One region of the Bacillus sp. ISL-46 genome, then DNA from elsewhere that is predicted to be linked to it. Evidence: riboswitches for the same ligand, from Rfam matches in the RefSeq annotation. Region 1 holds a riboswitch; each other region holds the start of a gene.

Region 1 (10,636 bases):
GCATGCATCAACTGGTAATGGAGTGGTGGAATTAACGCACTTTCACGGAAATTACTCGGATTTGAGAATAACTCATAGGGGGTCCCTTGAAAGGTTACACTTCCCTTGTTGAAGAGAATGACCTGATCAGAATAACCATCCACCAAATCCATATCGTGGGTGACCATGACAATCGTTGTTCCCTGGTCCTGCCGCTCCTTTAAGCGTTGAATCAGTTCGTTTGCTGTTTTTTCATCCTGACCGAATGTTGGTTCATCAAGCAATAATAAATCTTGATCAAACAATAACATCGTCGCCACACTTAACCGCCGTTTTTGTCCTAGACTTAGGGTAAACGGATGAGCATTTTGATGCGATTCCAATCCAAACTCCTCTAACAATTGGCTGGTTTTGGTATGAACCAGCTCTTCGGGCCAATTTCGTTGCCGGCCGCCAAAGGCAACTTCCTCAAAGACAGTATCCGTAATGAATTGAAGTTCTGGATTTTGAAAAACAAAGCCAGCTTTTTCATATAATTCCCGTTCTGACCACTTTTTTAGTTCCGTATCTTGAAAGTAAATTTCCCCTTTTTTAATCGGCTCCAAACGGATCAGACTTTTTAAAAAGGTACTTTTCCCGCTTCCATTTTCTCCGACGATGGAAATCCATTCCCCTTTATGAATTTTTATATCAATATCGCTCACGATGGTCTTCTTCCCATAGCCAATTTCAACATGTTCGGTGCGGAGTAAAATCTCGCCATCCTTGAGCGGTTTGGTTCTTTTCAGATTAGCAAGTTTAATAGATAGAGGATGCGCGTCATTTCGAACTACTTCCTCCCACTTGTCTGGAAACAACTTAGGGCCCCAAATACCCGCTTCTTTCATTTCATCTTTAAAATTCAGGAGCATTTCCTTCGGCTGACCATCCCCGATAATACTTCCATTCTCATTTAGGATAATGACTCGATCCATCCATTCGATGCAGCCGTCTAGGACATGTTCAACAAATACCATCGTATGGTTTGTCTTTTGGGCTAATTGATTCAATAAAACAAATATCTCATTCCGGCCTGCAGGATCTAGTTGGGCTGTTGGTTCATCAAAGAAGATGACTTCTGGTTCTAATGCCAGCAAACAAGCTAACGCCAATCGTTGTTTCATCCCACCTGAAAGAGTTTCAATGGGTGTTTTCTTATCGACCATCAGCCCTACTTTATCCATTAACTCAGCAATGATGGGGTCCATTTCGTTGCGCGGAATCGATCGATTTTCGAGACTAAACGCAATTTCTTCATCGACATGGAGCATGCAAAATTGCGAATCAGGATCTTGAAACATCACTCCGGCATCTTTCCTGCAGAATACTTCACCACTTACCTCTGCCTCCAAATGCTCAGGGATAATACCTGAAAGAGCGGAAATCAACGTCGATTTCCCGCTCCCACTAGGCCCTAGTATTAATACCTTCTCGCCTTTATTGATGGACAAAGTAATATGACTGAGTATTTTTTCAGAGCGATTATAAAAACGAATCGAGAGATCCTTACATCCCAGAAACATTTCCATTTACGTTTTCCCTTTTCCTTTTTTCCTTCATCAATTCATATTGTTCTAACACACCTGTTTTTGCGAGTGCGTCCACAACTACCTTCGCTAACAATCCACCGAGAATCATTCCGCTGATGATATGAATTCCTAATGTTGTAAAAAATACTTCCTTCGAGTAATAACCCAAACCGTTGGCGATTAAGTTATAAACCATGCTGCCAACCGCTGCAAAAGCTCCAGATAGCATTAAAGTAAATAGGTTGTAGCGTTTATATCCGAATATGGCGAATGCGATTTCTGAACCGATCCCTTGAAAGACACCTACTAAAAGGGCCGACAAACCAAAATGACTTCCTGTTAATAACTCTACTGCGGCCGCTGCAACCTCTGCAATAAGCGCTGCTCCCGGTTTACGGATAATATACGCGACGATTGGACTAGCAATCACCCAAATCCCAAACATAAAACCTGCACCCACCGGCCCGACAAGAGCGGAAATGGGAATCCACAGCGTCGACCATCCTAAATAGATCACTCCACATGCCACCGCTAGTATCACAGCAAGAACGACTTCTTTCATCTTCCAAGTCATCATTTCACTACCTCCATTTTCACAGGCCATTCTTCGAGTTTATAGGCCATATCCCAAAACATATATTCCAGCTGACAACTGATTAAGAAATGCTCCTTCATCTTTTCCTTTTCTCTCTCGGTTGCTAGCTTTGCCCACTCATCAAGACGGGCACAAAATTTAGTTGTAATCGAATCGGTACGATTTCCATAAAAACTGATCCAATCATAAAAGGGATGAGAGCGATCAGGATTAACCTCCGTTAATAATCTTTTCCCAATTTCCCAATACGTCCACGGACATGGTAATAACACAGCTAAAATTTCCCCTAATGTTCCTTCGTGCGCAACGGTAAGCATATGACGCGTGTAATGAAGGGACGAGGGAGATAACGGATATCCATGTAATACCTCGTAAGGAACACCTGCTACTTGACAAAAGTTATTATGCGGATGGATTTCACTGTTTAAGATAAAAGAAATCTGCGTATTAAACATATCCATATCTTCACGATTCTCACACTTCGAAACCGCAATTCCATAGATGCGAATAAACGAATTCAAATATTCAAAGTCCTGTTTAACATAATGAATCAATTGTTCTTTCTCTAGCTCACCTTTGGCGATTCCTTGCACAAAAGGATGTTCAAAAATCGCCTCGAAAATAGGATCTGCTTCTTTTCTTAATTCTGCTGAAAAACTCATAAATTTCTCCCCCTTATTGGTTTTAATGGAAAGTCTCTAGAAGGGGCGGCTGAATTTTCAAGCACGAAAAAACCGCCCCAAAAATGGAGCGGCTGAATAATTGTATCTATCCATACACGAACTCCACTTTCCTACGCTAGTATGAACTAGATCAGGTTCAAAGGGTCCAAGATAACTCCTGTCTCAGCCATAAAACGGCTCCCCTAGTGGTCTTCCTATTAATTTATCTTTCACTCTACACTCGCTGGTTAAAGTTGTCAATCAATTAATATCCAGCAAATGTCGTAAGTTTCCGGAAAATTATATAGATTCGCTGATAACTAGTGAAATTAGTTTACGGCAAAAAAAGGAGAAGTGCGCTAACACTTTCTCCCCTCTAACAACCTACCAATCTACGACAAATTTCGGGGCGTGACAGGCACATTACGCTTCCACCGTCTTCGCAATAATGGCTCCAACAACCAGCCCCCATACAGGTGCACTAATATGGAAAAATGATACTTGCGATAACGCGATGAGGAACGCAAATAGGGCACTTAAGCGATATTTATTTTCGGAGAAACCCAGCTGCAAACTAGAAAGAAGGACGCCGATTAGCGCAAACCCTGCTAGCATGGACACAAAAGCGTGGGGTAATGATTGAATAAACGGTACAATTTTCCAGGCGAATACTCCAAACAATAATGTCAAAACCCCTGATACCACCGCTGCCATATACCGCTTTGATTTTACCCCTGCATCCGAACTAGAACAGATGGCGGTCATCATGCCAGCAATATTTGCACTTTGCCCCCCGAAAAAACTGGCAATAATCGAAAACACTCCACTAAAAGAAACAATTTTTCGAATGGGGGGTTCAAAATCCGAGCTTTCTAGTGCGCCGATTCCAGGTGCCACATCATTACTTAGGATTAACATGGCCAGAGGCAGACCTAATGTGACCATCCCCATCCATGTAAATTCCGGCATTTGTATGGATGGTAGGAAAAAAGCAATCTCCTTAGATGAGCTATGTAGATCTTGGGTTAAAAACAAAGTAATAAAAGCGACAACCACTGCGACCATAACGGCCGGGATCCGTTTTGAGATTTTCGTACTGATAAAAAAACTAAGCAAGGCGAATCCGCCTACTAAGGGTAACGCCTTAACGTCTTGGACAAGCTGAGCAACATAATTGGTGACCAGGCCTGCCAGCATGGCTGCAATGACTTCTTTCGGAACCCATTTAATAATTTTAGTAAAAAGTCCTGACAACCCAATCAGCAAAATCAGCAGCCCTGACATCACATACCCGCCAATTAGCTGGGGATAAGTAAAATGTGCTGTCACTGTCGCTAAAAAAGCAACCCCTGAAATCGAGTGAGCTCCGGTAATGGGAATTCTAAATAACAGAGGCATTACAATCCCTAACACCCCTCCAAAAAAATAGACGGCAAACATCCAATTGATGGTTTGCTGATTAGAGAAATGCCCTGCTGTTGCTGCCTGCAGAATGATTAACGCTGGACCTGTCATGACTAAAGTACTAGAAATTAATCCAGAAGATACGTTTTGAGTCGTTAGATCTTGAAAAATTGATTTCCTTTTATTTTCACGTAATGATTCAATTGGTTGCTCTCTAACTAATCTATTTGGCTGCCCCATTTTTTCTCCTCATACCCTTCTTCATATAAACGACTTTTATTGTTAGTTTAGACAACCTTCTACAAAATGTATAGGACAAAGGCAATCTTCGACAACCGTTAATATAATTAAAAAACTCACTGGCAGCCCTTATCATAACAAAAGGGATGTGGAATAAACTAGAGGAAAAAATAGCTTAAAAAAGGAAAAAGGAGCGAAAATAATGTGATTCCTAATGGAGCTTGAGGTCCAAATAAATCATGATCCGGGTTTGATAAAAAAAAGGGAATCCCAAAGATAACTAGATTCATTCCTCCGTAAATCAAACCTTTACGAACCTACCCTGATGGTAAAAACATGAACAAAAGTATAGATGATACTGTTAGCCAATGAAAAACCGATCCCGAGTAATATTAACAAAAATGTCCCTTATACACTTCCTATGGTTACCGCTCATCTAATTTTTCAACCTCCGTGGGCACCATACACTTCCTATGGTTACCGTTCATCTAATTTTTCAGCCTCCGTGGGCATCATACGCTTCCTATGGTTACCGTTAGTCTAATTTTTCAGCCTCCACGGGCATCATACGCCTCCTATGGTTACCGTTCATCTAATTTTTCAACCTCCGTGGGCACCATACGCTTCAACTAAACTAAAAAAGGAGAAGTGCGCTAACACACTTCTCCCCTCCAACCTCTATCAATCTCCGAAAAAAAATTACTTTTTAATTAATTCTAACGATACTGGAACAAACTTCTCTACAGATTCTTTCTTAAATACTTTCATCGCTGTTTGTACACCTTTTTGGCCAATTTCAGCTGGCTTTTGCGCTACAGTTGCTGCCATTTTACCATCATTAACTGCTTTCACTGCATCATCCGTTGCATCAAAACCGACAACAATGACATCTTTCATTCCAGCTGCTTCAAGCGCTTGAAGAGCTCCTAACGCCATTTCATCGTTGTGTGCAAACACGGCTTGGATATCTTTATTGCCTTGAAGAATATTTTCCATTACTGTTAATCCTTTAGCCCGGTCAAAATCTGCTGCTTGCTTGGCAACCACTTGGATATCAGCCACAGCATCAATGGCTTTGTGGAACCCTTCGCCGCGTTCACGTGCTGCAGAAGAACCTGGGATTCCTTCTAATTCTACGACTTTACCTTTTTTGCCTAACTTTTCAAGAATAAAGTCACCAGCCATTTGACCACCGGCCACATTGTCAGAAGCGATATGGGATACAACTGTTCCGCCATTTGCACTACGGTCAACCGTGATCACTGGAATGTTTGCATTATTTGCAGATTCGATCGCAGCTTTAATCGCATCAGAATCAGCTGGATTCACGATTAAAACGTTTACACCTTTTTGAATTAAATCTTCGATATCACTTACTTGCTTCGCTGAATCGTTTTGCGCATCCACCGTAATAATCTCAGTATCTTGTGATTTTGCTTCTTTCTCAGCACCTTCTTTTAACGAAACAAAGAAGGGATTATTTAACGTTGAAATCGAAAGACCGATTTTTAATTGATCGTCTTTTTTCTCTTTCGCAGAATCCTTTTCAGAAGAAGAGGAAGGTGCTTTTGTGGAACAACCAGCTAAAACAACCATAAGTAATGTTAAAAACAGAAACCCTTTTAATAGTTTTTTCATCTTTATGATTCCCCCATAATTTTATTAGGCAGTTTTTTTACGATCAAGCAAGACGGCTAGTAAGATGACACCTCCTTTAACTACCTGCTGGTAGAAGGAGCTTACATTCATTAAATTCAAACCATTATTTAAAACTCCAATAATGAGTGCCCCAACCAATGTTCCAAAAATCCACCCTTTACCGCCTGAAAGACTTGTCCCGCCTAAAACAACGGATGCAATCGCATCCAGTTCATAAGAAGCACCGGCAGTAGGCTGAGCAGAGTCCAATCGAGAGGCAAGGATAATCCCTGCAAGTGCAGAAAGCGTCCCTGTAATCGAGTAAATCCAAACTTTCACATTTGTAACCTTGATTCCTGATAAAATCGATGCCTCTTCATTGCCGCCAATCGCGTAAACTCTGCGGCCAAACGTGGTTTTTTTCAGGATAAAATAAAGAATCAGATAACAAGCGAGCATCCAAATGACGGGAACGGGAATCCAGCCAAAATAACCTCTTCCCATGATTTCAAAAAATGAACTCGTCGATAGACCTGTAATCGGGCGGCCATCGGTGTAAACCAAGGTAAGCCCGCGGAAAATTGTCATCGTCGCCAGCGTTGCGATAAACGGAGCCACTTTTCCTTTGGTGATAAATAGACCATTAATGGCCCCCATCACCGCACCTGCTCCTAAACCGATTAACATCGCAAGCGTAGGATCCATTCCATTCGCTAACATCCCAGCGGTTATCGCGGAGGATAACGCTAAAATCGACCCAACCGATAAATCAATCCCACCGGTTAAGATGACGAAGGTCATTCCGAAGGCAATTAACGCATTAATCGATACTTGGCGCAAAACATTAAAGATATTATCTAAGGTTAAAAAGCTAGAGCTGACGATGGATAGAATGACTGTAATCACAATTAGCCCAATTAGCGGACCTAGCTTTTGTAAGATTTGGAACTTCGAGGACTTCATTCGTTACTCCCTCCAGTGGCGGATTGCATAATATTTTCTTGGGTTGCTTCTGACTTCTTAAGCTCGGCGGCTAATTTTCCTTCATGAATGACGAGAACCCGGTCACTCATCCCTAAGATCTCAGGAAGCTCCGACGAAACCATAATGATGGAAACCCCTTGTTTCGTTAAATCGTTCATTAATTGATAGATTTCTTTCTTCGCCCCCACATCGACCCCGCGCGTTGGCTCATCAAGAATTAAGATTTTCGGATTAATTCCTAACCATTTTCCAATGACAATTTTCTGTTGATTCCCACCACTTAAGGATTTGACACTGATTTCACGGCCCGATGTTTTGACATGGAGCTTTTCAATCATTTCATCGACCAGGTTCATTTCTGTTTTCGTGGAAATCACACTTTTAGTAGAAATTTTATCGAGCGTCGTGATCGAAAAATTCTCGCGAACGGACAGTTCGAGAATTAATCCTTGGCTTTTTCGGTCTTCCGTTACAAACGCAATTCCAGCTTTAATCGCCTCATACGGAGACTTGATCGACACTTCCTTGCCATCAATGAACATCTTACCGCCATCAACGGAGCGATAACCGAAGATCGCTTGCATGATTTCACTGCGGCCAGCACCCATCAGGCCCGCTACGCCAACTATTTCACCTTGATGAACGGAAAAACTAATCTTTTCGAAGGAACCTTTGCTCGTTAAATTTTCGACCTTGAATCGTTCCTGGCCAACGACCGTATCTCGTTCCGGAAAACGCTCACCCAGCTGTCTTCCAACCATTAATTTGACAATTTCATCAAAGTTGGTCTTAGCCACTTCTTTGCTATCAATGAATTGCCCGTCCCGAAGAACTGAAATCCGGTCACAGATCTGAAAAATCTCTTCCATCCGATGGGAGATATAGACGATCCCGACACCTTGTTCCTTTAAGGCGGAAATCACTTTAAAAAGGGCCTCAATTTCCCGATCTGTCAGCGCGGCTGTTGGCTCATCCATGATCAGGACTTCGGTATTGGCAGCTACCGCGCGGGCAATTTCAATCATTTGCTGTTGACCAACGGATAAATTTCCTGCTTCCGTATTCGGATCAATTTCAATTCCTAAGCGGTTCAGATATTCTTTCGTCTTCCGCTTCATTTCTTTATCTTTCGTAATCCCAAACCTGCCGACCGTCAGCTCTTTGCCGAGAAACATATTTTCATAGACCGTGAGATAAGGGATAATATTTAACTCCTGATGAATCACAGCAATTCCCGTTTGCTCTGCTTCCTTCGGATTTTTAAAATGAACTTCTTTTCCTCTGATAAAAACCTTCCCAGCATCCCGTTCGTAAATACCGGTTAATATCTTAATTAACGTCGATTTCCCTGCGCCATTTTCCCCCATCAGGGCATGGATTTCACCTCGTAAAAGCTGAAAATCGACTTGATCCAAAACCCTGTTTCCAGAAAACGATTTGCTGATGCCCTTCATTTCGATGATAGGTGTGAGGCTCATATTAGAAAATCACTCCTGCGTGTAAAATGATATTGGCATAGGGAGTTGCTTCACCGGTACGAATCACCGCTTTCGCTTTCTTCGTTAACGCCTTTAGTTCTTCATGGGTAAGATAGTCAGTTGGAATACCATTTACTAGATTCGTAACCTGCGCCTCTACTTTCGGATTCTGCCCTTTGATTTCATGCGCAAGGGTTACTTTTTCGACCGCCATATCCGCTAATACCACTTGCAGTGTTTCCATAAACGATGGGGTCCCCAGGCTAAGAGCAAGGTCAATTCGGATTGTTTCTTCCGGGATTGGCAGTCCGCAATCCGCAATCACGATTGTATCCGTATGACCAAGCCTTGAAAGGACCTCGGAAATGTGACTATTTAATATGCCGTTTTTCTTCATAATTCTTCCTTCCTTTCCTGTAAAAACGTCCGAACCTCTTCCATCGTTGGCATGCCGCCTTGGGCTCCAAGCTTGGTAACCGAAAGGGCCGCAACCGCCGTCGCAAACTGGCAGGCCTCCGCCAAAGACGCCCCTTGACTGATCGAATACGCGAATCCACCATTAAAGGAATCCCCTGCACCCGTCGTATCCACAACATCTACTTTAAAACTAGGAATCTCCACTTTTTCCTCTTGAAAAAAAGTAATCCCTTTTGAACCTCTGGTAATAATACATTTCTTTAACATTGCTCGCCGCTCTTGCTCCGTCCATTTGACCGAATCAAAGAGTAATTGTTGTTCATACTCATTCGGAGTAAGATAATCGACCTTTTCTAGCAATTCCTTCGAAAGCGGCTGAATCGGTGCAGGATTCAAGACAACCTTTACCCGATGCTTGTGGGCAAGCTCGACTGCTTTTTCGACACTTTCAAGTGGTATTTCGAGTTGAAGCAACAAGATATCACTTTTTGCAATCACGTCCTCAAACGATGCAACAAACGCAGGCGTCACATGATAATTCGCACCTGGAATCACAATAATCTGATTCTCTCCATTCGAGATGGTAATCGCGGCGATCCCCGTCGAGGTATCTGTAACCGGTTCCACATTGTCCACATTGACACCCTGTTCTTTCAAATGCTTCAATAAGTCCTGGCCAAATAAATCCTGGCCGACACAGCCAATCATCGTCACATCCGCGCCTAATCTTGCAGCGGCAACAGCCTGATTGGCGCCTTTTCCTCCAGGAATCGTATGAAAGGATTCCCCCATCAACGTTTCCCCTAGAATCGGTACTCGATTGGTACTCGTTACTAAATCCATATTAATACTGCCGATGACAGTTATTTTTCTATTTTTCAAATGTTATCACTCCTAAGCCCTTGTAGATTGGCCTTTCATTAATGAAACCTCAAACAGATGATCAAGCTTCGGAACGGTCTTTCCTTCAATCAGTTTTAGCAACAGCTCACCGGCTGTAGAACCCAGTTCATAAATCGGCTGAGCCATGGTCGTGATTTCAGGACTGGTTAATTGGCTCAGCTGGATCCCATCAAAACCGATTAACGATAGATCGTCTGGTACCCGAATCCCCAACTTTCTAGCCGCCTTTAAGACGCCAACTGCCATATAGTCGTTCCCTGCAAAGATCCCATCAATATCAGGATTCGTAATCAGTAACCTCGTGGCCGCCTCTGTTGTCTGCTCCACATGATAATTTCCATCCACCACTAAATCCGGGTGAAACCACGGTTCGTGCTCCACCTCAGCTAAGTAGCCTTTATACCGTTCATCCGCATTACTAATGTCGTGCGGACCGCGAATATGGGCAATTTTTTTGCAGCCAATCGTCTTCAAATACTGAACCGCTTGCCTTGCCCCTTCCATATTATTAACGGAAACAGAGGGCAAATCGCTACTGATTGGCCTGTCTAACGCCACGATTGGGATATCTTTATTTTTAATATGCTTAGGCGTCAATGTACTCGTGACAATAATAATTCCATCCACATATTTCTGCTTCATGACATCCAAATACATGATTTCCTTTTCCACTTGCCCATCCGAATTACAGAGGATCAATGTATATTCCTGACTGCTCATCACATCTTCGATCGCTCTTGCCACTTCAGGAAAGAACGGGTTCTTAAT
Region 2 (10,636 bases), on a different contig from region 1:
CTTTTTAGGAAGAAAAGTGGATGACTACATGCCAAATTCAATGCTATCTTCTGTTCTAGAAACGGGGGAATCTCAATTAGACCAAGAACAAGAAATCAATCATATTACCATTTTAACCAATCGGGTTCCGGTTGTTGTCAAAGGAAAGATTGTCGGTGCGATTGCTACCTTCCGAGAAAAAACCGAAATCAAGCAATTAGCTGAACAATTAACCGGTGCAAAGCTATATGCGGAAGCACTGAGAACCCAGTCACATGAATTCATGAATAAACTGCATGTAATATCAGGTTTAATTCATATGAAAGACTATCAAATGGTCTCGTCATATATTACCAAAATTGTCGATCACCAACAAACTGAAGTAGAATTTGTTGTCAGTCGTTTTAAAGATCCTGTTTTAGCAGGTTTTATTTTAGGAAAACTTAGCTTCGCTAGGGAAAATGGCTGTGAATTAATCATTGATGGGGAAGGAAGTCTACCTGAACCACAGCAGCAGGAATTAACCCATGAAGTGGTAACGATTCTTGGGAATTTAATCGATAATGCTTTAGATGCTGTTGCGGACCGTCCACATAAAAAAGTTACCTTAAGGTTTGACTTTTACGATGAAGTCCTAGCGTTGGAGGTCCATGATACCGGACAAGGAATCGATGAGGATGTAAGACATCACTTATTTATCAAAGGATATTCTACCAAGGGTGAAAATCGCGGAATCGGTTTATCATTGGTGCAGAGAAGCTTGGAAAAATTAAATGGACAGATAGAAATTCATTGCCAAAAAGGAAAAGGGACAACATTTATTGTTACTTTTCCTTATAAAAGCAAACAATAATAATGTTATGTTAACTGACACTTTTTCCTTTACATTCTAGTACCATAGGAATATTATGTAGTTAGTTAAATAAAGTATTAGATCTACTAGGGGTGCCCTGTAAACAGGCTGAGAGAAAATGGAGAAATTTTCAACCCTTCGGACCTGATCTGGGTAATACCAGCGTAGGAAAGTAGCCAAGTGAATGTTAATTATTTCTTTGACTAACTAACCAGGTCCATTATTGGATCTGTTTTTTTTATTTTAAAGGCTTTGTTAAATGTCATTTTTGATTTTAAAGCCTGCGTTGATTGGAGCGGAAGGCGAAGCGCCTGGAGCGGAAATCAACAGCCAAGTTTAACAGAGCCATTTTAAAAAAAGAAATGGGGAAATTAAGATGGAAAAAAATAGTTTGTATGAAACGTTGGAAGAAGTTAGAAAGGTTAACCCGCTGGTACATAATATTACCAATGTGGTTGTTACGAATTTTACGGCAAATGGGCTTCTTGCCCTTGGTGCCTCACCGGTTATGGCATATGCAGCTGAGGAAGTAGCAGATATGGCTAAGATTGCAAGTTCATTAGTATTAAACATTGGAACATTAAACCCACAGACAGTAGAATCGATGATCATTGCCGGAAAAGCGGCCAATGAATCCGGTGTTCCCGTCATATTTGACCCGGTTGGTGCAGGGGCTACCCGATATCGAACGGAAACTGCACAAAGAATTATGAGCGAGGTAAAAGTTTCTGTGATTAGAGGAAACGCAGCCGAAATTGCCAATGTGGTTGGTGAAGAATGGGAAATTAAGGGTGTTGATGCTGGGGATGCAAAAGGAAATATCATTGAACTAGCTATTGCTTCAGCACAAAAATTGAATTGTCTTGCCGTCATCACTGGAAAAGAGGATGTCGTTTCGGATGGGAAAACAACCTATGTCGTGTCAAATGGACATCCAATTTTAACGAAGGTGACAGGCACTGGCTGTTTATTAACCTCTGTGATTGGAGCGTTTGCAGGAGTGGAAAAGGACCTGCTTCAGGCTTCGGTGGCTGCTTTAACGTACTATGGTATCGCGGCAGAAAAGGCAGCGGCAAAAACTGTAGAAATGGGACCTGGAAGTTTCCAAATCGAATTCTTAAACCAATTAACTTTAGTTTCTTCCGAAGATATCATTTCACATGCTTCTGTTAAAAAATTCAATCGATAACTGGGGGTAATTTAAATGAAAAAAGCATTAACAATCGCTGGTTCTGATAGCGGCGGAGGAGCAGGAATTCAAGCGGATTTAAAGACATTTCAGGAATTAGAGGTTTTCGGGATGTCGGCATTAACTGCAGTAACGGCCCAAAATACTTTAGGAGTCCATGCTGTCTATCCAATGACAGCTGAGGCAGTCGTAAAACAGATCCAAGCGATCGGCGAAGATATCGGTACGGATGCGGTGAAAACAGGAATGCTTTTTAATGCTGAAATCATCGAGGCAGTCGCAGCACAGCTCAGAAATTATCAATGGCAAAATGTTGTTGTCGATCCTGTCATGATTGCAAAGGGTGGCGCTTCTTTGTTGCAAATGGAAGCCATTTCTGCCATGAAAAAATACTTATTGCCGCTAGCAACGGTAATCACCCCGAATATTCCAGAAGCGGAAGTACTAACGGGCATGTCGATTCTGACAGTGGAAGATAAACTGGAGTCTGCTAAAAGACTACTTGCGTTAGGCGTAAAAAATGTCGTGATTAAGGGCGGCCATGATGAAAATGAGTCTGAATCCACTGATTTATTATTTGATGGAAAGGAATTTTACTACTTTACCAGCAAGAGAATTCAGACAAAGAACACACATGGAACAGGTTGTACTTTTTCCGCAGTAATTACTGCTGAACTAGCAAAAGGGGAAACTCTTTATGAAGCAGTATGTAAAGCAAAGGATTTTATTCAGGCCGCAATTGAGAACCATTTGGAGATAGGGCAAGGACATGGTCCAACAAACCATTGGGCATATCGAAAAAGAAAAATTGCAAAGGAACTGGCTGAATTATGAAAAACTTACGAGCGGCTTTAAGTGTTTATTTTATCATGGGCAGCACCAACTGTTTAAAGGATCCAGCCGAAGTATTAAAAGAGGCAATTGCCGGTGGGATTACACTTTTTCAATATCGAGAAAAGGGTGACGGCGCGTTAACTGGAGCTGATAAATATGCACTTGCGAAAGAACTTCAAGCAATTTGCAGAGCACATCATATCCCTTTCATTGTTAATGACGATATCGAGTTGGCTGTGGCAATTGATGCGGACGGTGTACATATCGGACAAGAGGATGAATCGGTGTACGCAGTTCGGGAAAAGATTGGCGATAAGAGAGTCCTTGGGGTTTCCGTCCATTCAGCGGAAGAAGCCATGACTGCAATAAGCGGTGGAGCTGACTATTTTGGCATGGGCCCTGTTTTTCCGACAAAAACAAAGGCGGATGCTAAACCATCACGGGGAACAATACTGATCGAAAAATTTCGAAAAGATGGCATTGATATTCCGATTGTTGGAATCGGAGGGATCACGATCGAAAATGCTCAATCGGTAGTGGAAGCTGGGGCAGATGGGGTTTCCGTTATTACCGCCATAAGCCATGCAGAATCACCAATGGAAGCAGCCAGGGCGTTAAGAAATAGTGTCGGTATTAAAGGAGAAGTATTCTAGTGAACAAAACACATAAACTGACGTTAACTGCGATGATGATAGCGATCGGTACCATTTCAAGCAATCTGTTCTATATACCGATTGGATTTACAAAGGTCTTCCCGGTTCAGCACTTTTTGAACGTTTTATCAGCCGTTCTTTTAGGACCTTATTATGCTGTAGCTCAAGCCTTTTGTGTATCCCTGTTAAGAAACCTGATGGGAACTGGTTCGATTTTTGCCTTTCCTGGAAGTATGGTTGGAGCTTTACTGGCCTCGCTTTTATTTTTGAAAACTAGAAAGATCTATCTTGCTTTTATCGGAGAAGTAATTGGAACGGGTATCATTGGGGCACTGCTTTCTTACCCAATCGCTACTCTTTTTCTCGGTCAAAAGGCAACATTATTTGGGTTTATTCCATTATTTATATTTAGCTCGTTTGCTGGAGCGCTGATTGGATTTATTATTTTAACCGTATTTTTAAGAAAGAAAGTTTTGATTGTTAGTGAAAATGATACCACTATCAGGAACTAATCATCGATAGTAAGGGAGTGAACAAATGAAAGAGGATCTGCTTGAAAAAATCGCACAAGAAGTAGAAGCGAGAGAAGCGGAATTAATCGAATTGTTGACCACGCTTATCGCGTTTCCAACCGTTAGTCCTCCTGCACGGAATACAAATGATGTCCAGGAATTTATAAGAGGGTATTTAGAAAACATGGGATTTTCCACAGATAAGTGGGATGTCTATCCCGGAGATCCGAATGTGGTTGGCAATTTACCTGGTGAATCTTCTGATCAATATAATAGTTTGATTGTAAATGGTCATGTGGATGTCGCGGAAGTTGGGGATAATACAGAATGGGATTATTCTCCGTTTTCTGCCTATCGCAAAGATTCCTACATATATGGACGTGGTGTGGCCGATATGAAAGGTGGAATTGCGGCATCACTAATCGCAATTAAACTTTTAAAAGATCTGGGTATCCCGCTAAAAGGTGATCTCCAATTTCAATCTGTTATCGGTGAAGAAGTTGGAGAGGCTGGGACGCTGGCGTGCACTGAGAGGGGTTATACCGCTGACTATGCAGTAGTGGTTGATACAAGTGATTTACATATTCAAGGACAAGGCGGAGTCATAACTGGATGGATTACCATTCAAAGTAAAGAAACTTTTCATGATGGAATCCGTAGGATGATGATTCATGCAGGTGGCGGTGTTAAAGGGGCCAGTGCGATCGAGAAAATGATGAAGATTATTTCGGGACTACAAGACTTAGAACGCCACTGGGCAGTTACGAAAAGTTATCAGGGCTTTCCTCCCGGCACAAATACGATTAATCCTGCCGTAATTGAAGGTGGCAGGCATGCAGCATTTGTGGCCGATCGCTGTGCTCTATGGGTTACGGTTCATTTTTACCCGAATGAAGACTATGAAGAGGTAATTAAAGAAATAGAACAACATATTGGTGCAGTTGCAGCGGCAGATCCGTGGCTTCGCGAGAATCCGCCACAGTTTGTTTGGGGCGGAAAATCAATGATTGTTGACCGTGGTGAAATTTTTCCTTCGTTAGAAATTGATTCTGATCATCCTGGAACGAAGGTTTTAGCTAATTCCTATGAAAAATTGTTAACAGACAAGCCGACGGTGGGCATGTCAACCACCGTTACAGATGCAGGCTGGCTGGGTCGAGCTGGTATTCCAACGGTCATCTTTGGACCTGGTAAATTGGAAGATGCCCATGCAGTCAATGAGAAAGTTGAAATTCGCCAATTATTAGATTTTACAAAAGTATTAGCTGTATTTATCGCGGAATGGTGCAACACGAGGAAGGAAGAGTATGGAAATGAAATTCACCGAAAGACTTTATCAATCAGTAAATGATGTATGGCAGAAAACCCATCAGCATCCATTTGTAGTCGGAATAGGTACAGGGGATCTGCCTGTTGAATCCTTTATCCGCTACATGAAACAGGACTATGTGTTTTTAATTGACTACTCTAAGCTGTTTGCTATAGGGGCTGTTAAGGCAAAGGATATTGAAACCATGGCCGCATTTGCGAAGCTTTTGCATGAGACATTGCACGGAGAAATGGATCTGCACAGACAGTATGCTGAGAGGTTTGGAATTACCCATCAACAGCTGGAGGAAACAAAACCAACGCCGGTTAACTTAGCTTATACTCGGTATATGCTAAATGTCGCTCAAACAGGTTCGCTCGAGGAATTAATTGCTGCTCTCTTGCCGTGTATGTGGAGCTACTGGGAGATTAGCAAGATGCTAGCAGATACCTATCCGAATGCTAGTGATCACCATCTTTATGGAGAATGGGTGAAAATGTACTCTTCTAATGAATTTGGTTCATTAGCAACTTGGTTGATCGATTTATTGGATAGATTGGCGGAAGGGAAACCGGAACGGGAGTTAGCGATCTTAGAAGAACATTTCCTGACAACATCTCGATTTGAATATATGTTCTGGGATATGGTCTATCAGGGAGGCGAGTGGCCTGTCTAGCTCAACCATGTTATCTATCAAAGACCTATCCTACTCTTTTCAAAGTGAAGGAAACTCCAATCCTATTTTCGATCAAATTTCACTAGACGTTAAGCCAGGAGAGTTTGTCTCAGTGATTGGCGCAAGTGGATCTGGAAAGAGCACTCTTTTTAAATTGATTTCTGGTTTACTTGAACCTGACCAAGGAGATATTCTGGTCAATGGTCAAAAGACTGGAAAGAGATTAGGGAGTATCGGTTACATGCCGCAAAAGGATCTGCTTTTACCATGGAGAACCGTTTTAGAAAACGTGTTACTACCTTTAGAAGTGATAAAGGAACCAAAGCAAGCGAGAATTCCTGAAATACGAGAGTGGTTATCGCGGTTTGGTTTGGCAGAATATGAAAAAGCTTATCCGAATGAACTTTCGGGAGGTATGAAGCAGCGCGTAGCCTTTTTACGAACCCTTATGACAGGAAAAGATCTTTTATTATTGGATGAGCCCTTTGGCGCACTCGATTCCCTGACAAAACGGAACATGCATAGCTGGTTATTAGGACTGTGGGGGGAATTACAAAAGACGGTATTGTTCATTACCCATGATCTTGAAGAAGCGGTTTTGTTGAGCGATAGAATCTATTTGCTCCAAGACACCGGAATCAAAGAAATGAAGGTCAACCTGGTGAGACCAAGAAGCTCACAGCTAATCTATCAATCAGAGTTTATTACGATGAGAAAAGAACTGGAGTGGCTGATTCACAATGAAAGCTAGTTTGAAAAAATGGACGGAACAGTACGGTTTGTTTTTGATAGTGGTGATCCTCCTTGTCAGCATATGGGAATGGGTAGTTAAGCAAGGCATGATTCCTTCCTTTATTTTGCCAGCGCCTTCGGCTATTTGGGGGTCATTACAAGAAAACCGACAGCTTTTGTTTGAAGTGCATTTGCCGGCTACCGTAAAGGAAGTTCTGATCGGTTTTGTGCTCTCCGTAATCGGTGGATTATCGCTGGGAGTTGCTATGCATTTTTCTCGTTCCATTGAAAAGGTATTATATCCATTTCTTGTTATCTCACAAACGGTGCCGTTAATTGCAATTTCACCGATTTTTATTATGTGGTTTGGCTATTCGATTTGGAGCAAAATTGCCGTGACTATTTTAACCGCCTTCTTTCCCATCGTCGTAAGTACCTATGATGGATTGAAATCTGGTGGAAGTGAATACCGGGAATTACTGTTAACAATGGGCGCCAATCGCTGGACAATTTTTAAAAAAATCCAGATTCCTATGGCATTACCAGCCATTTTTTCAGGATTGAAGTTGTCAGTTGTTTATTGTGTTGTCGGAGCGACTGTTGGTGAATGGCTGGGTGCTAGTGAAGGCCTAGGGTACTTCAGTCGACGAATGTCTGGTAACTTACAGGCAGACTCCGTGTTTGCTGCAATATTTTTATTATCGCTTTTAGGGATTGTGTTGTTTTTATTCATAGGTTTATTGGAAAAACAGTTATTGAAAAATAAAATTCGCAGCTAGAGAGGAAGAAATCTAAATGAAGAAAAGTTTTTTGATCATGGTAAGTCTTTTGTTACTGCTATTAAGTGCTTGTGGTAAAAATAATGAAAAGGAATCAGATAAAACCACGGGGGCTGCCGATAAACTACAAAAAGTTAGCTTAATGTTAGATTGGTATCCAAATGCGGTGCACTCCTTTCTTTTTGTAGCCGAAGAAAAGGGCTATTTTAAAGAACAAGGCTTAGATGTGGATATCCAAATGCCTGCAGATACCAATGATCCGCTTAAACTGGTTGCGGCCAACCAAATTGACATGGCGCTTAGCTATCAACCACAGGTACTTGTGGCACGCAGTGAAGGTATTCCTGTTCAATCCATTGGAGCAATTGTCCGTCATCCATTAAATCAATTAATGGTGCCAGCAGATGGTTCGATAAAATCACCCAAAGATTTAGCTGGGAAAACGATTGGCTATCCATCGATTCCATTAGATGAAGCGATCGTTCAAACGATGGTGAAAGCTGATGGCGGAGACGCCGGAAAGATAAAAATGGTCGATGTGGGCTGGGATCTCATTCCTGCAATGGCAACGAAAAAAACTGATGCGCTGATCGGCGGCTATATTAACCATGAGAAGTTATTGCTGGAAAAAGAAGGTCACCCGATGAGAGCATTAAATCCTGCGGACTATGGGGTTCCAGATTATTATGAATTAGTTATGGTCGCTAGCCAAAAGGGATTAAAAGAAAAACCAGAAGTCTATAAAAAGTTTATGGCTGCGATTACGGAAGGTCAAAAATACGTTCAGGAACATCCAGAAGATGGTCTTTCGATCTTAATGAACCATGAAGATAAAACATCACCACTTGAGAAGGATGTCGAAACAAAAAGCCTAGAAATCCTTCTCCCACTAATGGATGCAAAAGAAAAACCATTCGGCTACCAAGAACCAGAAACCTGGAAAAACACAGCCCAATGGCTAAAAGACAACAAAGTCATAAAAGACACCGTAAAAGCCGAGGATGCATTTATTAACTATTAAAGTAAATTGGTGTTAGTGTCAGTGCCAGTAATTTGGTGTCAGGCACCACAAAAAGACAAAACGAGCAAAATGTCCACCCTGGGTGGACATTTTTTTGTTGTTCCATTTATCCGGTTGTTGCTGAATACCTCATTGAAGTTTGCTAATATATAGTTAAAATCTATTATTGAGGTAGTTATATGAAAATCTTTGTGACAATGAAAAGTCTGGCTAAGAGGAAGGCTTATCTTACGAAAAAGGAGATTCATTTAGATAGTTCTCCGCCGACACTTAGAGTGCTGTTGACAGAATTAGTGTCAATCCAAGTCCAGGTGTTCAATGCAACCGAAACAGAAACCAACTTGGTAAGTTTCCTAACAAACGAGGAAATCGAACAGGAAGTCCATGCCGGAAAAGTAGGGTTTGGGACTAAATATAGTGACCAAAAAGCAATCTGCAAACGGCAGTCAGAGTTGCTATCCAAGCATTTGAAGATGGTTTATACCGAGTATTTATAAATGAAAAAGAGTCGCTCGAATTAGATGAGTCATTGGGTTTACAAGAGGATGATCAACTTTCTTTTATAAAGCTGACAATGTTAGCAGGACGTATGTGGTAAGGGGGGAAACGGTATGAGAGCAAAAAATAAGGACCTATATTATGAGAGTTTAGAAGCGAAGGCAAACAAAGAAATTTCTGGAACAGAGCAGAAATTGGCGCTGCTTCTAATAAAATTAATGGACGCGACCTACATCGTACGGGACACAAATCTTCAAGAAATTAGAAACATCCTATTCACACAAAAAAGCCCCCGTGACCCCCTCATTTTCCAACCGCTAGTGGAAATTGTGCACACCTTAATCGGAGCAGAATACGGGGCTCTTTTTCAATATATCATCGACCATAAGTGTGAATATCCATACAGTGAAGGATATTCGCGCCGACCGTTTCGGACAAGAAACCTCGAGTATCACTACCATGGAATGATCGAGAGCCTCCTTTATTTGTTTGACTTGGATTTTGAAGAGTTTTCGATTATTGATTATCTATCCAGCCGTGAGGGTTCGTCGATATACAATCCACTGATCAGTGATGTGATTGCCTATGAAATCGACCAAAACAATGAGCGGGTAATCCAAGCCTTAACTGAAGTGATTTTCGGAGAAAATAACACGGCACTACTAACATATGAAATGATCAAGGGCGTTTTTAAAAGCCATAGCCAGGAAGGATATAAAATGCTCGGTGATTTGTTACTTGCCGCCAGACTGTAAGAGGGCCTGCGCCAAAGCATTGTCGAAAATATGGATGAAGGTACATTAGAAGCAACTAAATACATGCTTAAAGTCATCCTTGACAACGAACTTATTCGTTACAGTTCCGTCGTGAGAGCGCTTGACCTTTGGACAGGCTTGGACCTGCAAGCCTCGGATAAAAGAGTGACTAAACGATCGATTCAATACGCGTCAGATTCTCTATCAAATCGAAAGCTGCGTGAAGAGGGAGTTAGAAGCGAGAATCTGAATACACTTTGCATTAGTCTTTGGGCAACAGCAGTGAATGAAGAAGACGATATAAAAGAACCGATCCAATTCCTGATGGAAAACGGCGAAACCTATCAAAAGGTGATGGCCCAATACTTTTTAACACAAAGCCAAAATGCGGGTATGAGATTTGAGTTAGCGCACCCGTTTTTATTTGAAAAGAATGTAGAGCTGCAATATTATCTTCTCAAAAACTATGTCTATGACTACGATATCCATTGGTCATACGATTCTGAAAAAAGTGAAAGCACGCTGACAGTCAACCAGGTACCATTGTTAGAAAACAAGAAGGAACGATCTCGACATTTTGAGTTGTTTAAAAACATGTTCTTACACATGCCTAAAAGAGAGGTTTCAATCGAATCAAAAGCCATTCAAGGACTAACCCTATTTTTCTCAAGGAACGAAATTGCGAGAAAAATGATGTTCTTAACTGCCTACGACTTGGATAAGGATTGGCTAAGACAATTAATTGAATCGAAGGACAAGGTAAGTGCTGAATTAAGAGAAGATCTTCTTTCATTTTTTATCAAGGATTACTCGGATAAAACACAACGCGATTTCCTTTTTGAAAGT
Region 3 (10,636 bases), on a different contig from region 1:
CCACTGCCAGGTGACTACCACGCTGCTGGTAGATGCCGGTTGACTAATTGTTGCAGCGATTTTTTCTCTGATTCCAGGGATCGATTGGAGAATCTTATATTCTTCAATTTCTTTAGCAAGGGCATCTATTATTACATCCGCAATCTTTACTAGATGCTCTTGGTATTGAAGAACAATCTTGACTAATATCTCAAGGTAATTGTATATCTAGTTTAATTAAACTTCATAAAGGATTACTTATACCTTTCAATGATAAAATCAATAAAATATCTACTTGCTATTGGCAATACCCTTTTGTCCTTGTACGCCAGACTAATTGTACGAATAACAGATGGAGAGATTGCTTTCGTTACAATATTATACGCACATCTACTTAAGACTAGTTTCGGTAAAATAGATATGCCAAGTCCCTGTTCAATCATGGACATAATCGCATAATCATCATGTACTCGGTATTGAATATTAGGTTCAAAGTTGTTTTGTTTAAAAATAGTTAATGGTTCACTAATTTCTCCCTCATCTAAAAGTATATAAGGTCCGTCCGTTAATTCTTTCAATGTGACTTGGTCGTGAGAAGCTAAAGGATGATTTGTTGGCAATACAGCAAGCATGTCATCTTCTTGCAAGGGAATGGTAGTTAGATTTGATACAGCTTTTGGGTTAACAAAGCCAAAATCTACGCTCCCTTCTTTAATCCAATTCGAGATATCCGTATAATCACCTTGATGTAATTCGAAATGAACAGCTGGGTACTGTTCCTTAAAATCTTTCATTAATACTGGAAGCCAATGACATGAAACACTAGAAAATGTGCCAATTCGAATAAGTCCACTTTGTAGCCCTTCCATCTCTTTATGCTTTTCTATCAGTTCCCTATGTGAATTATAAATGTTCCTAATATATGGCAAAAATTCCTCACCATCAGGTGTCAGTGAAATACCATTCGAGAGCGTAAAATAAGAGTGGTAGAAAGTTCTTCCTCTAATGAATGCACCATTTGGCTAATGGCTGATTGAGTATAGCCAAGTTCTTCAGCTGCTTTGGTAAAACTGCCTGTTTCTATTGCTTTGATAAAAGCATAATAAGAATTCAACCTCACTAGCTCCTTTGCATTAGAATTTCTAATAGTTCCATTATAAATATTCGTTTTACTAATGTAAATGCAGATGATACGATATAGCCAATCTTAAGTTAAATACAAGAAAGGTTAGGACTTTCTGTTATGACACAAAAACAAGCAAACTTGATTTTAGCTACTGTCTCTATGGGGTGGGGAACATCTTATATTTTTATGAAACTCTGTGTGGATACGATCTCTCCATTAACAATTGTAGCATTAAGATTTGGAATTGCATTTATCGTTATGATGGCGATATTCTACAAAAAAATAATTCATGTAGATGCTAAAACATTGAAATACAGTGCGATTGTTGGTGCACTGCTATGTGGTATTTTCATCGCTCTTTTGTATGGTATGAAAAATACTACTGCTTCTTCAGCTGGTTTTTTGACTAGTACAACAGTTATCTTAGTTCCGATTTTGCAGATATTCATCACAAGAAAATTGCCTAGTAAAAAAATAATATTAGGAGTTCCGATTGTTTCAATTGGCTTAGTTCTACTCACAATTGGGGATGATTTTACTTTAGCGTTTAGCTCGCTATATTGTTTGGTTGCTGCCTTCCTTTATACAGTACACATCATAGTAACAAACCAGTTTGCACGAGAGGTTGGTGCCTTACAACTCGGGATATATCAACTCGGATTTGTTAGCTTATATGCAACAATTGGAATCTTTATATTTGAAACACCTGTTTTACCGCATGAAGCGATGAATTGGTTTGCTATACTTGGTCTAGCGCTCATCTGCTCTGCTTATGGCTTTGTCATGCAGCCAATTGCACAAAAGTACACGACACCGGAAAGCACTGGTTTTCTTTTTTCGCTCGAACCGATTTTTTCAGCCATATTTGCATTCATCTTCCTACATGAAAATATGGGGCGACAAGGGTATTTTGGTGCTTTGCTCATTTTAGCTGGCGTATTCATAGCAAACTCTCCATCTAAAAATCAACATAAGATTAGGCTTACTAAAGAAAACAAGAATCCGAGAGAGGTATAATAGTGAGGACTCCGATCATTCTGAAAAGGCCTAGACTCGAAAAATGTCGGCAAATAGGTGAAAAAATTGAAAAAATGGTTTATAATCATTTAGTCATTTAAAATTATATAGTTCGCATTTTGCGAAAGTGGTTCTAGCCCCCCACATTAAAAAAACTAAGATGAAGCAGTACTTCTATCTTGGGGTACTGTTTTTTTCTATTTGAAAGGAAGTAATTGATATACATGTTGAAAAATGAAAAGGCAATTGTTGTGTTTAGTGGTGGACAAGACAGCACCACTTGTTTATATTGGGCATTAAAACAATTTAAAGAAGTAGAAGCAGTTACGTTTGATTACAATCAAAGGCATAGTTTAGAAATTGAATGTGCCAAAAATATAGCCAATGAACTTGGCGTAAAACACCATATTTTAGATATGTCATTACTAAATCAACTAGCACCTAATGCGTTAACACGTTCAAATATTGAAGTTACTGATGGCGGTGAAGGGGAACTTCCGTCGACATTTGTGCCAGGTCGTAACCTGTTATTCCTGACTTTCGCAGGTGTGTTAGCACGTCAGGTCGGTGCCAAGCATTTAGTCACCGGTGTTTGTGAAACAGATTTCAGCGGGTACCCAGATTGTCGTGATATTTTTATCAAATCACTAAATGTTACCTTGAATCTATCAATGGACGATAATTTTGTCATGCATACACCTTTAATGTGGATAAACAAAGCGGAAACATGGGCCATGGCGGATGAATTAGGCGCATTGGATTTTGTTCGTGAAAAAACATTAACCTGCTACAATGGTGTGATTGCTGATGGATGTGGAGAGTGTCCAGCTTGCGTCTTAAGAAAAAGAGGGCTTGATGACTTTCTTAATGGGAGGTTTTAAACGATGGGTTTCAGAATCGTCGATAAACTTCAAAAAATAAATGAGGACATTCAAGCTCATCAATTAAAATATCATTCAAAGCGTGTACTAGTGAGCAAGGAATTTACCTTTGATGCTTCACACCACTTGCATTGCTATGAAGGGAAATGCAAGAATTTGCACGGACATACGTATAGAGTTATTTTTGGATTAAGTGGTTTTGTTGATGAACGCGGCTTAATGATCGACTTTGGCGATATTAAAGAAATTTGGAAAAATGAAATCGAAATCTATCTTGATCATCAATACCTAAACGAAACCCTTCCCTCCATGAATACAACTGCCGAAAACATGGTTGTCTGGATATATGAGAAAATGAAAGAAGCCTTAGCAACAGAAGATCGTAGGGACCAATATCATGGAGCAAGAGTGGAATTTGTCCGTCTGTTTGAAACTCCAACAAGCTACGCAGAAGCGAGAAGGGAGTGGATGGAGGAATGAGTAAGATTCCTGTATTAGAAATTTTTGGCCCAACCATCCAAGGAGAAGGAATGGTCATTGGTCAAAAGACAATGTTCGTTCGGACGGCCGGCTGTGATTATTCATGCAGCTGGTGTGATTCTGCCTTTACATGGGATGGCAGTGCCAAAGAGGATATTCAGCAAATGACCGCTGAAGAAATTTGGGATGAATTAAAAAGAGTCGGTGGGGACAATTTCTCGTTTGTGACGATCTCAGGGGGAAATCCGGCGCTGTTGAAAAACTTAGATGTGTTTATCGATTTATTAAAAGAAAAAGACATCAAAATTGGTACTGAAACACAAGGAAGCAGATGGCAGGACTGGTTCTTAAACGTCAATGAACTGACCATTTCACCTAAGCCGCCGAGCTCCAACATGGTAACCAATTTTGAAATATTAGATTCTATTTTTAAAAATTTAAACGACAATGATTTTAAACATCAAGTGAGTCTAAAAGTAGTAATCTTCGATGATGCGGATCTAGAGTATGCGAAAATGGTTCATAGCCGCTACGCAGATATTCCTTTTTATCTCCAGGTTGGGAACGATGATATTACGAATTTCAATAATAATGAATTGATTCAAAAACTACTGTTGAAATATGAGTGGTTAGTCAATTGTGTGGTTGCTGACCCTCAATTGAATGATGTAAAAGTATTACCACAATTGCATGCACTTCTTTGGGGAAATAAGCGGGGAGTGTAAGGACATGGACCATGAAGGACCATGGGGACGGTTCTACTGGCTTTTTTGGACAAGGAAAGAGATTAAAAAAGGCCAAAAGAACCGTCCCTGTGGGCATGTGGGCATTGAATAGATGAAGCTTATTGAATTTTTCTTAAGCCCTTCCCATCATGAATCTCTCGAATACCTTCCTCGCAAACCCCGTAAGAACGCCAAGAACAAGTTTCACAGACAACTTGAATATCGGCGGGGATGACATGTTCTAGGATACGGGACTCAATATCCTCCCATCTAAGAATTTGTCCGATTTTAAGGTTCATTTTGTCTAAAATAACGGCATCTCTTTCATAGATCTGGTCGTCTTGGCAATGGTATTCACCTGAATTAGGGAACTTTTCACACAACTGATCTGGCCCCTTTACAAGCAGAATCAACGTTTTTGGGTTGTTTCTCAAGGTTTGATGCAAAACCGTCATATTTTCCACGTATTCTTGGGAATAGCCCATTCCCCGATAGCCTAGAAGGCAAAAAAGATGATGTCCTCGAAGCTTATACATTATTCTCCCCCAGTTTGTTTACTCCCTTTTGATTTTAAAAGTAAACTATAATTGTTATTTGGTTAACATCTATAGGGTTTATTCTACCATAAATAAGAAAAACATTTGACATTTCTACCTGAAGTGTTAACATTATCCATGCAGGGAAATCATTACATGACAATTAAATAAATGACGCAAATCCGCTAGAGGTGCCTTTTTAAAGGGCTGAGATTGAAGTACTACTTCGGGACTCTATGAACCTGATCTGGGTAATACCAGCGTAGGGAAGTGGGAAACGGGATATTTGAAGAACGTATGTTTTATTTCGAATTTTCGACCACTTTCTTACCTTAAGAAAGTGGTTTTTTGTTTTTCACTTTATGCCTTCGATCTTCGGAATCTGCTTAAAAGGGGGGACGGGTATTTCAACTAGTGTAAAAGATAAAGAGTTACATATAATCTCCAATGGGAAAATGCCGATCGAACGTTTACGTGAAATTGTAAGCGAAATTCATCCATATATAACAGCGATTCATTTGCGGGAAAAACAAAAAACAGCACAGGAACTTTTCCAAGCCGTCCACTTGTTAACAAACGAAAACATCCCACTATCAAAGATTATCATTAATGATCGAGTCGATGTTGCCTGCGTTACAAGGGCTAAAGGAGTTCAATTAGCCTTCCATAGTTTAGATGCAGCGATTGTGAAAGAAAATTTTCCTCAGCTTTTGCTCGGGAACTCCATCCACTCCTACGAGGAAGGACAAAAAGCAAAAGAAAATGGTGCTGATTACGTGCTATATGGCCATGTCTTTCCTTCGCAATCAAAACCGGGTAAGACCCCAAAAGGACTAGAGGAATTAGCAAGGCTCTCCCAATTAGACATCCCAGTTATTGCGATTGGCGGGATCACACCTGAAAATACGGGGCAGGTACTTCAAGCAGGATCAAAAGGAATCGCAGTCATGTCAGGAGTTTTAGATGCTCCCGATCCATTAGCAGCAGTTAAGGCTTACCTAAATGTATTATATGGAGATGAACAAAGTGGAAAATTCATTTGATGTGGCCATTATCGGAGGAGGAATTATCGGGTCCTCGATTGCCTATCAGCTTGCAAAAAGGGGAAGAAAAGTCGTCGTGATTGAGAAGGGACGAGTGGCTTGCCAAGCGTCCAGTGCGGCTGCCGGAATGCTGGCAGCACAAGCAGAGCTGGAACAAGACGGTCCCTTATTCCAGCTGGCTTTAAAAAGTCAAGCGATGTTTTCAACGCTCTCAAGTGAGTTATTTGAATATACAGGAATTGATATTGAGTATGTGAATAAAGGCATGGTGAAAATTGCCGAAACAGAAGAAATAGCGCTCGAGGTAAAAAAACAGGTCACCTTCCAAAAAAAATGGGATCCAACCATTACCTGGCTCGATGCAATGGAAGTACGTGTGCTGGAACCATCTCTTTCACCAAGTGTAGCAGGAGGGATGTATCTCCCTCATGATGGTCATGTACAACCAGCAAAGTTAACACAAGCCTTTGCAAAAGCCGCGGAACATTTTGGTGCCAAAATATGTGAAGAGACGGAGGTTCTGTCTTTTGTCTATGAAAACGGTCAGGTTAAAGGGGTAAACACCAGCAACGGTGTCATCCATTGTGAACAGGTGGTTGTTGCCACGGGAGCTTGGGCGGCGAAATTAATGCAAGAATCAGGAATCGATATTCCTGTGTATCCAGTTAAAGGAGAATGCTTTTCGATTAGAACAGAAAAGCCGATCATTAACTCGACCATTTTCTCCGACAAACGTTGTTATTTAGTACCCAAACAAAATGGGGAAATTTATATAGGTGCGACTGTGATTGAAAATACCTTTGATACCAAGGTAACTCCTGAAGGGATTGCTACATTGATAGAAAGAGCGACTCAATTAGTTCCACAGATTAAGGAGGCAGCATGGGAGCGAGTATGGGCTGGAGTCAGACCGCAGACAGGCGATGGAATCCCTTATATGGGCGAACATCCAAGCTGGCGTGGGTTGTACGTGGCAGCAGGCCATTTTCGAAATGGAATTTTATTAAGCCCGATTACAGGGGAACTAGTTGCGGACCTAGTGTCAGGTAGCTTACTAGATCAGGAACTACTCTCTGCTTTTCACCTAGAACGGCACAAAGAAACGGTTAGTTAGGAGGTATACCATGAAGGTAGTAGTAAATGGCGAGTGGATCCAATTACCAGACCATGTCGTATTTGTTTCAGATGTTCTCAAACATTTTGACATCCATGATAAGGTCGTTGTTGTGGAAGTAAACGGTGAAATATTAACTAGGTTAGAGCACCAAAGTACTAGATTATCAGATAAAGATCGAATCGAAATAGTCCATTTTGTAGGAGGCGGTTGACATGTTAAAAATAGGTTCATTATCCTTTCAATCTCGTTTGTTACTTGGTACCGGAAAGTATCCAAGCTTTGAAATCCAAAAGGCAGCAGTGGAAGTGTCGAAAGCAGAAATCCTCACGTTTGCGGTGAGACGAATGAATATCTTTGAACCAAGCCAGCCGAATTTTTTAGAACAGCTTGACACTCAAAAATATAAGCTTCTGCCTAATACTGCTGGAGCAAAAACAGCAGCAGAGGCGGTCCGGATCGCAAAACTAGCGAAAGCTTCAGGACTATGCGATATGATTAAAGTGGAAGTGATTGGCTGTGATCACACCTTGCTTCCTGACCCGATTGAAACCCTTAAAGCAACGGAAGAATTAGTGAAGGAAGGATTTATTGTCCTCCCCTATACATCCGATGACGTGGTTTTAGCTCGAAAGCTCCAAGAAGTGGGCTGTCATGCGGTCATGCCAGGGGCATCACCCATTGGATCCGGTCAAGGGATCATCAATCCTGTTAACCTAGGCTTTATTATCGAGCAAGCGGTCGTACCTGTGATTGTGGATGCTGGTATTGGCTCCCCAGCTGATGCAGCATTGGCGATGGAATTAGGAGCTGATGGGGTGTTATTAAATACGGCTGTGTCAGCAGCAAACGATCCTGTCAAAATGGCCCTAGCCATGAGTTTAGCGATCGAAGCTGGACGATTAGGCTTTGAAGCCGGTCGAATCGAGAAAAAGAGATATGCGATAGCCAGCAGTCCCAAGGAAGGAATGAGTATCGGGTGAATCGCTACTCACGACAAGAACTATTTTCACCGATTGGGAAAGACGGGCAGCAGCTAATTTCCACGAAACATGTACTCATCATCGGAATGGGAGCACTCGGTTCAGGAAGTGCCGAAGCACTTGTCCGTGCTGGAGTAGGGAAACTAACCATTGTGGATCGTGATTATGTCGAATGGTCGAATTTACAGCGACAGCAGCTCTATGCTGAAGAAGATGCCAAAAACCGAATTCCCAAAGTCATCGCAGCCAAAAACCGCTTAACAGCGATTAACTCTTCGGTGCTGATTGAAGCAATCATTGGTGAGGCCTCCGTCACCGAGCTACTTAACTGGGCTCAAAATGTGGATCTGATGATTGATGCAACCGATAATTTCGAAACAAGAATGATCATGAATGATGTAGCACAAAAGGTGGGCATCCCTTGGATTTACGGGGCATGTGTGGGAAGCTATGGAATATCCTACACGATTATTCCTGAAAAAACACCGTGCCTTGCTTGTTTACTTGAAACCGTTCCGCTAGGCGGATTAACCTGTGACACAGCTGGAATTATAAGTCCAGCTGTGAACATGGTCGTTGCGTATCAAATAAGTGAAGCCTTGAAGATTTTGATCGGGGATGCGGATTCGCTGCGGAACAAACTCGTGTCATTTGACTTGTGGAAAAATCAACATAGTACGATCCAGGTAGATAAATTGAAAAAAGAAGATTGTCCAACCTGTGGGAAAGAACGATCCTTCCCCTATTTAGCTTTTGAAAATCAAACCAAGACAGCTGTCCTCTGTGGAAGAGATTCTGTTCAGATACGTCCTGCGCTTCCCGCCTTGCGTGACTTAGTGGCATTAGAAAAATTATTGGTAAATCAAGGGGGAACAGTACAGCGAAATCCGTATCTATTATCTTATTCAGTGGATCCGCACAGATTAGTCATTTTTAAAGACGGAAGGGTGTTAGTCCACGGAACCAAGGATATTTCCGAAGCAAAGGCACTATACCATCGATACTTAGGGTAATAACAACCGCTGGCGATGAAGTCTTTCCATGAAATGTTACCAAAATTATGCTAAGCTTAATTATTATGGAAAGGAGAGATTAGTGATGGATAAATCAATTCCAGAAATTACACTTAATGATGGGCTAACTTTGCCAGTGATCGGTTTGGGTACATATAAGCTAAGAGGGAATGATGGTGTTCATTCCATCTTAAGCGCAATTGATATGGGATATAGACTAATAGATTCTGCTTATAATTATGAAAATGAAGGCACGGTTGGTGAGGCTGTTAGACGCAGTTCTGTTGCAAGAGAAAAATTAAAGATTACATCGAAACTGCCAGGTCGCTATCAAACCTATGGCAGGGCGGTTGCGACCATTCAAGAATCGTTATTTCGGGCAAATCTAGATTATTATGATTTATATCTCATTCATTGGCCAAATCCGAAACAGGACATATACGTGGAAGCTTGGGAAGCATTAATTGATGCTAAAAAATGGGGGCTTATTCGTTCGATCGGTGTCTGTAATTTCTTACCTGAACATATAGAGCGTTTAGAAAAAGAAACAGGTGTGAAACCTAGCCTTAACCAAATCGAATTACACCCATTATTCAATCAAGCACCACAAAGAAAATGGCATGAAGAAAATAACATTACAACGGAATCCTGGAGCCCAATAGCTCGAGCAAATGAAGTATTACAAAATGATACCATTCAACAGATTGCCGATCATCATAACAAGTCTATTTCACAAATTGTTTTACGTTGGCACTATCAACTTGGGGCCATTGCTATTCCTAAATCATCATCTCCTGCAAGGCAGCTTGAAAATATATCTATTTTTGACTTCTCCTTAGATGAAATAGAAATGAGTATCATATCAGGATTAACTCGCCCTTATGGCAGAATAAACAACCAAGATCCTGCAGTATACGAAGAATTTTAAAGCATTTAATAAATAAAACAGACAAAACACTCCACTAAAAATATAAGTGAAGTGTTTTATTTTTTAGAGAGTCCTGTAGCGCATTAACAAATTGTTTAGTTTTTAAAAGGGTGTAGTTTTTAGGACACCCTTTTCTGTGAATAATCAATAGTATTTAACCTAAGAGGTGAATTGCGTGGGAGAATTATTGTTTACAACATTTTAATACTAGCTGCGTTCAGTGTAATGAGGAATTTTGAGAATTAGTACAAGAAATTAAAAATATATATAAAGGAAATGGATATAAAGTAAAACCGAGGTTAAAAAGCTGTAGCGGCAATAAGCAGCTTATATGAAAAGAATTAGATTTAGCTCTCCGCCTTATATGCACAGTGAGAGGTGATGAAATCATGTTTTCTGTTACAGAAATGCGGAATTTCACGTTGTTTTCTATTCCCCATATTGTTACGTTAATTCTTTTCTTTATTACATGTTGCGCTTTAGTTTATTACAAAAAGAAACTTAAACCATACCAACCAATTATGAAATGGATACTATTCGGTATTTTGCTTGTTTGTGAGATATCACAGCATTTGTGGTTAATATTAACAAATAAATGGGAAGTCGATGATCTTCCATTACAGCTTTGTTCAATTAGTACCTTTTTAGCACTGTTCTTATACTTGAAAAACAATCAAAAAGCGTTTAATTTGTTATTTTTTATCGGTACCCTACCTCCTATTTTAAGTATGATTACTCCTGGTATTGTCAACCAATTTCCTCATTTTCGATTCATAAGATATTTCCTTCAACATTCAGCTATTCCATTGTC

Evidence for each region. Region 1 has a riboswitch for thiamine pyrophosphate ahead of tenA (thiaminase II). Riboswitches for the same ligand answer to the same signal wherever they lie in the genome.
Region 2: another riboswitch for thiamine pyrophosphate. It lies ahead of thiM (hydroxyethylthiazole kinase); the one in region 1 lies ahead of tenA (thiaminase II).
Region 3: another riboswitch for thiamine pyrophosphate. It lies ahead of J7E67_RS28930 (thiamine phosphate synthase); the one in region 1 lies ahead of tenA (thiaminase II).

Annotation. Positions count from the first base shown of each region.
Region 1 covers NZ_JAGGQR010000001.1:13,230-23,865, reverse strand. The annotation lists gene J7E67_RS00095 (ABC transporter ATP-binding protein) at 1-1,547, opposite strand, end outside; gene J7E67_RS00090 (ECF transporter S component) at 1,525-2,121, opposite strand; gene tenA (thiaminase II) at 2,121-2,804, opposite strand; TPP riboswitch at 2,916-3,019, opposite strand; gene J7E67_RS00080 (benzoate/H(+) symporter BenE family transporter) at 3,228-4,448, opposite strand; gene rbsB (ribose ABC transporter substrate-binding protein RbsB) at 5,148-6,086, opposite strand; gene J7E67_RS00070 (ABC transporter permease) at 6,111-7,049, opposite strand; gene J7E67_RS00065 (sugar ABC transporter ATP-binding protein) at 7,046-8,548, opposite strand; gene rbsD (D-ribose pyranase) at 8,550-8,945, opposite strand; gene rbsK (ribokinase) at 8,942-9,847, opposite strand; gene J7E67_RS00050 (LacI family DNA-binding transcriptional regulator) at 9,860-10,636, opposite strand, start outside.
Region 2 covers NZ_JAGGQR010000010.1:85,495-96,130, reverse strand. The annotation lists gene dcuS (DcuS/MalK family sensor histidine kinase) at 1-832, shown strand, start outside; TPP riboswitch at 911-1,020, shown strand; gene thiM (hydroxyethylthiazole kinase) at 1,209-2,021, shown strand; gene thiD (bifunctional hydroxymethylpyrimidine kinase/phosphomethylpyrimidine kinase) at 2,037-2,855, shown strand; gene thiE (thiamine phosphate synthase) at 2,852-3,508, shown strand; gene thiW (energy coupling factor transporter S component ThiW) at 3,508-4,020, shown strand; gene J7E67_RS04700 (acetylornithine deacetylase) at 4,046-5,371, shown strand; gene tenA (thiaminase II) at 5,334-6,005, shown strand; gene J7E67_RS04690 (ABC transporter ATP-binding protein) at 6,013-6,756, shown strand; gene J7E67_RS04685 (ABC transporter permease) at 6,746-7,516, shown strand; gene J7E67_RS04680 (ABC transporter substrate-binding protein) at 7,533-8,537, shown strand; gene J7E67_RS04675 (hypothetical protein) at 8,717-9,034, shown strand; partial or broken gene J7E67_RS32520 (DUF5724 domain-containing protein) at 9,149-10,636, shown strand, end outside.
Region 3 covers NZ_JAGGQR010000091.1:14,376-25,011, reverse strand. The annotation lists gene J7E67_RS28970 (LacI family DNA-binding transcriptional regulator) at 1-14, shown strand, start outside; partial or broken gene J7E67_RS28965 (IS110 family transposase) at 46-174, opposite strand; gene J7E67_RS28960 (LysR family transcriptional regulator substrate-binding protein) at 234-908, opposite strand; gene J7E67_RS31705 (LysR family transcriptional regulator) at 929-1,093, opposite strand; gene J7E67_RS28955 (DMT family transporter) at 1,223-2,122, shown strand; gene queC (7-cyano-7-deazaguanine synthase QueC) at 2,350-3,003, shown strand; gene queD (6-carboxytetrahydropterin synthase QueD) at 3,007-3,483, shown strand; gene queE (7-carboxy-7-deazaguanine synthase QueE) at 3,480-4,208, shown strand; gene J7E67_RS28935 (DUF1284 domain-containing protein) at 4,328-4,744, opposite strand; TPP riboswitch at 4,922-5,030, shown strand; gene J7E67_RS28930 (thiamine phosphate synthase) at 5,107-5,787, shown strand; gene thiO (glycine oxidase ThiO) at 5,762-6,901, shown strand; gene thiS (sulfur carrier protein ThiS) at 6,912-7,115, shown strand; gene J7E67_RS28915 (thiazole synthase) at 7,117-7,884, shown strand; gene J7E67_RS28910 (thiazole biosynthesis adenylyltransferase ThiF) at 7,881-8,897, shown strand; gene J7E67_RS28905 (aldo/keto reductase) at 8,983-9,825, shown strand; gene J7E67_RS28900 (YwaF family protein) at 10,215-10,636, shown strand, end outside.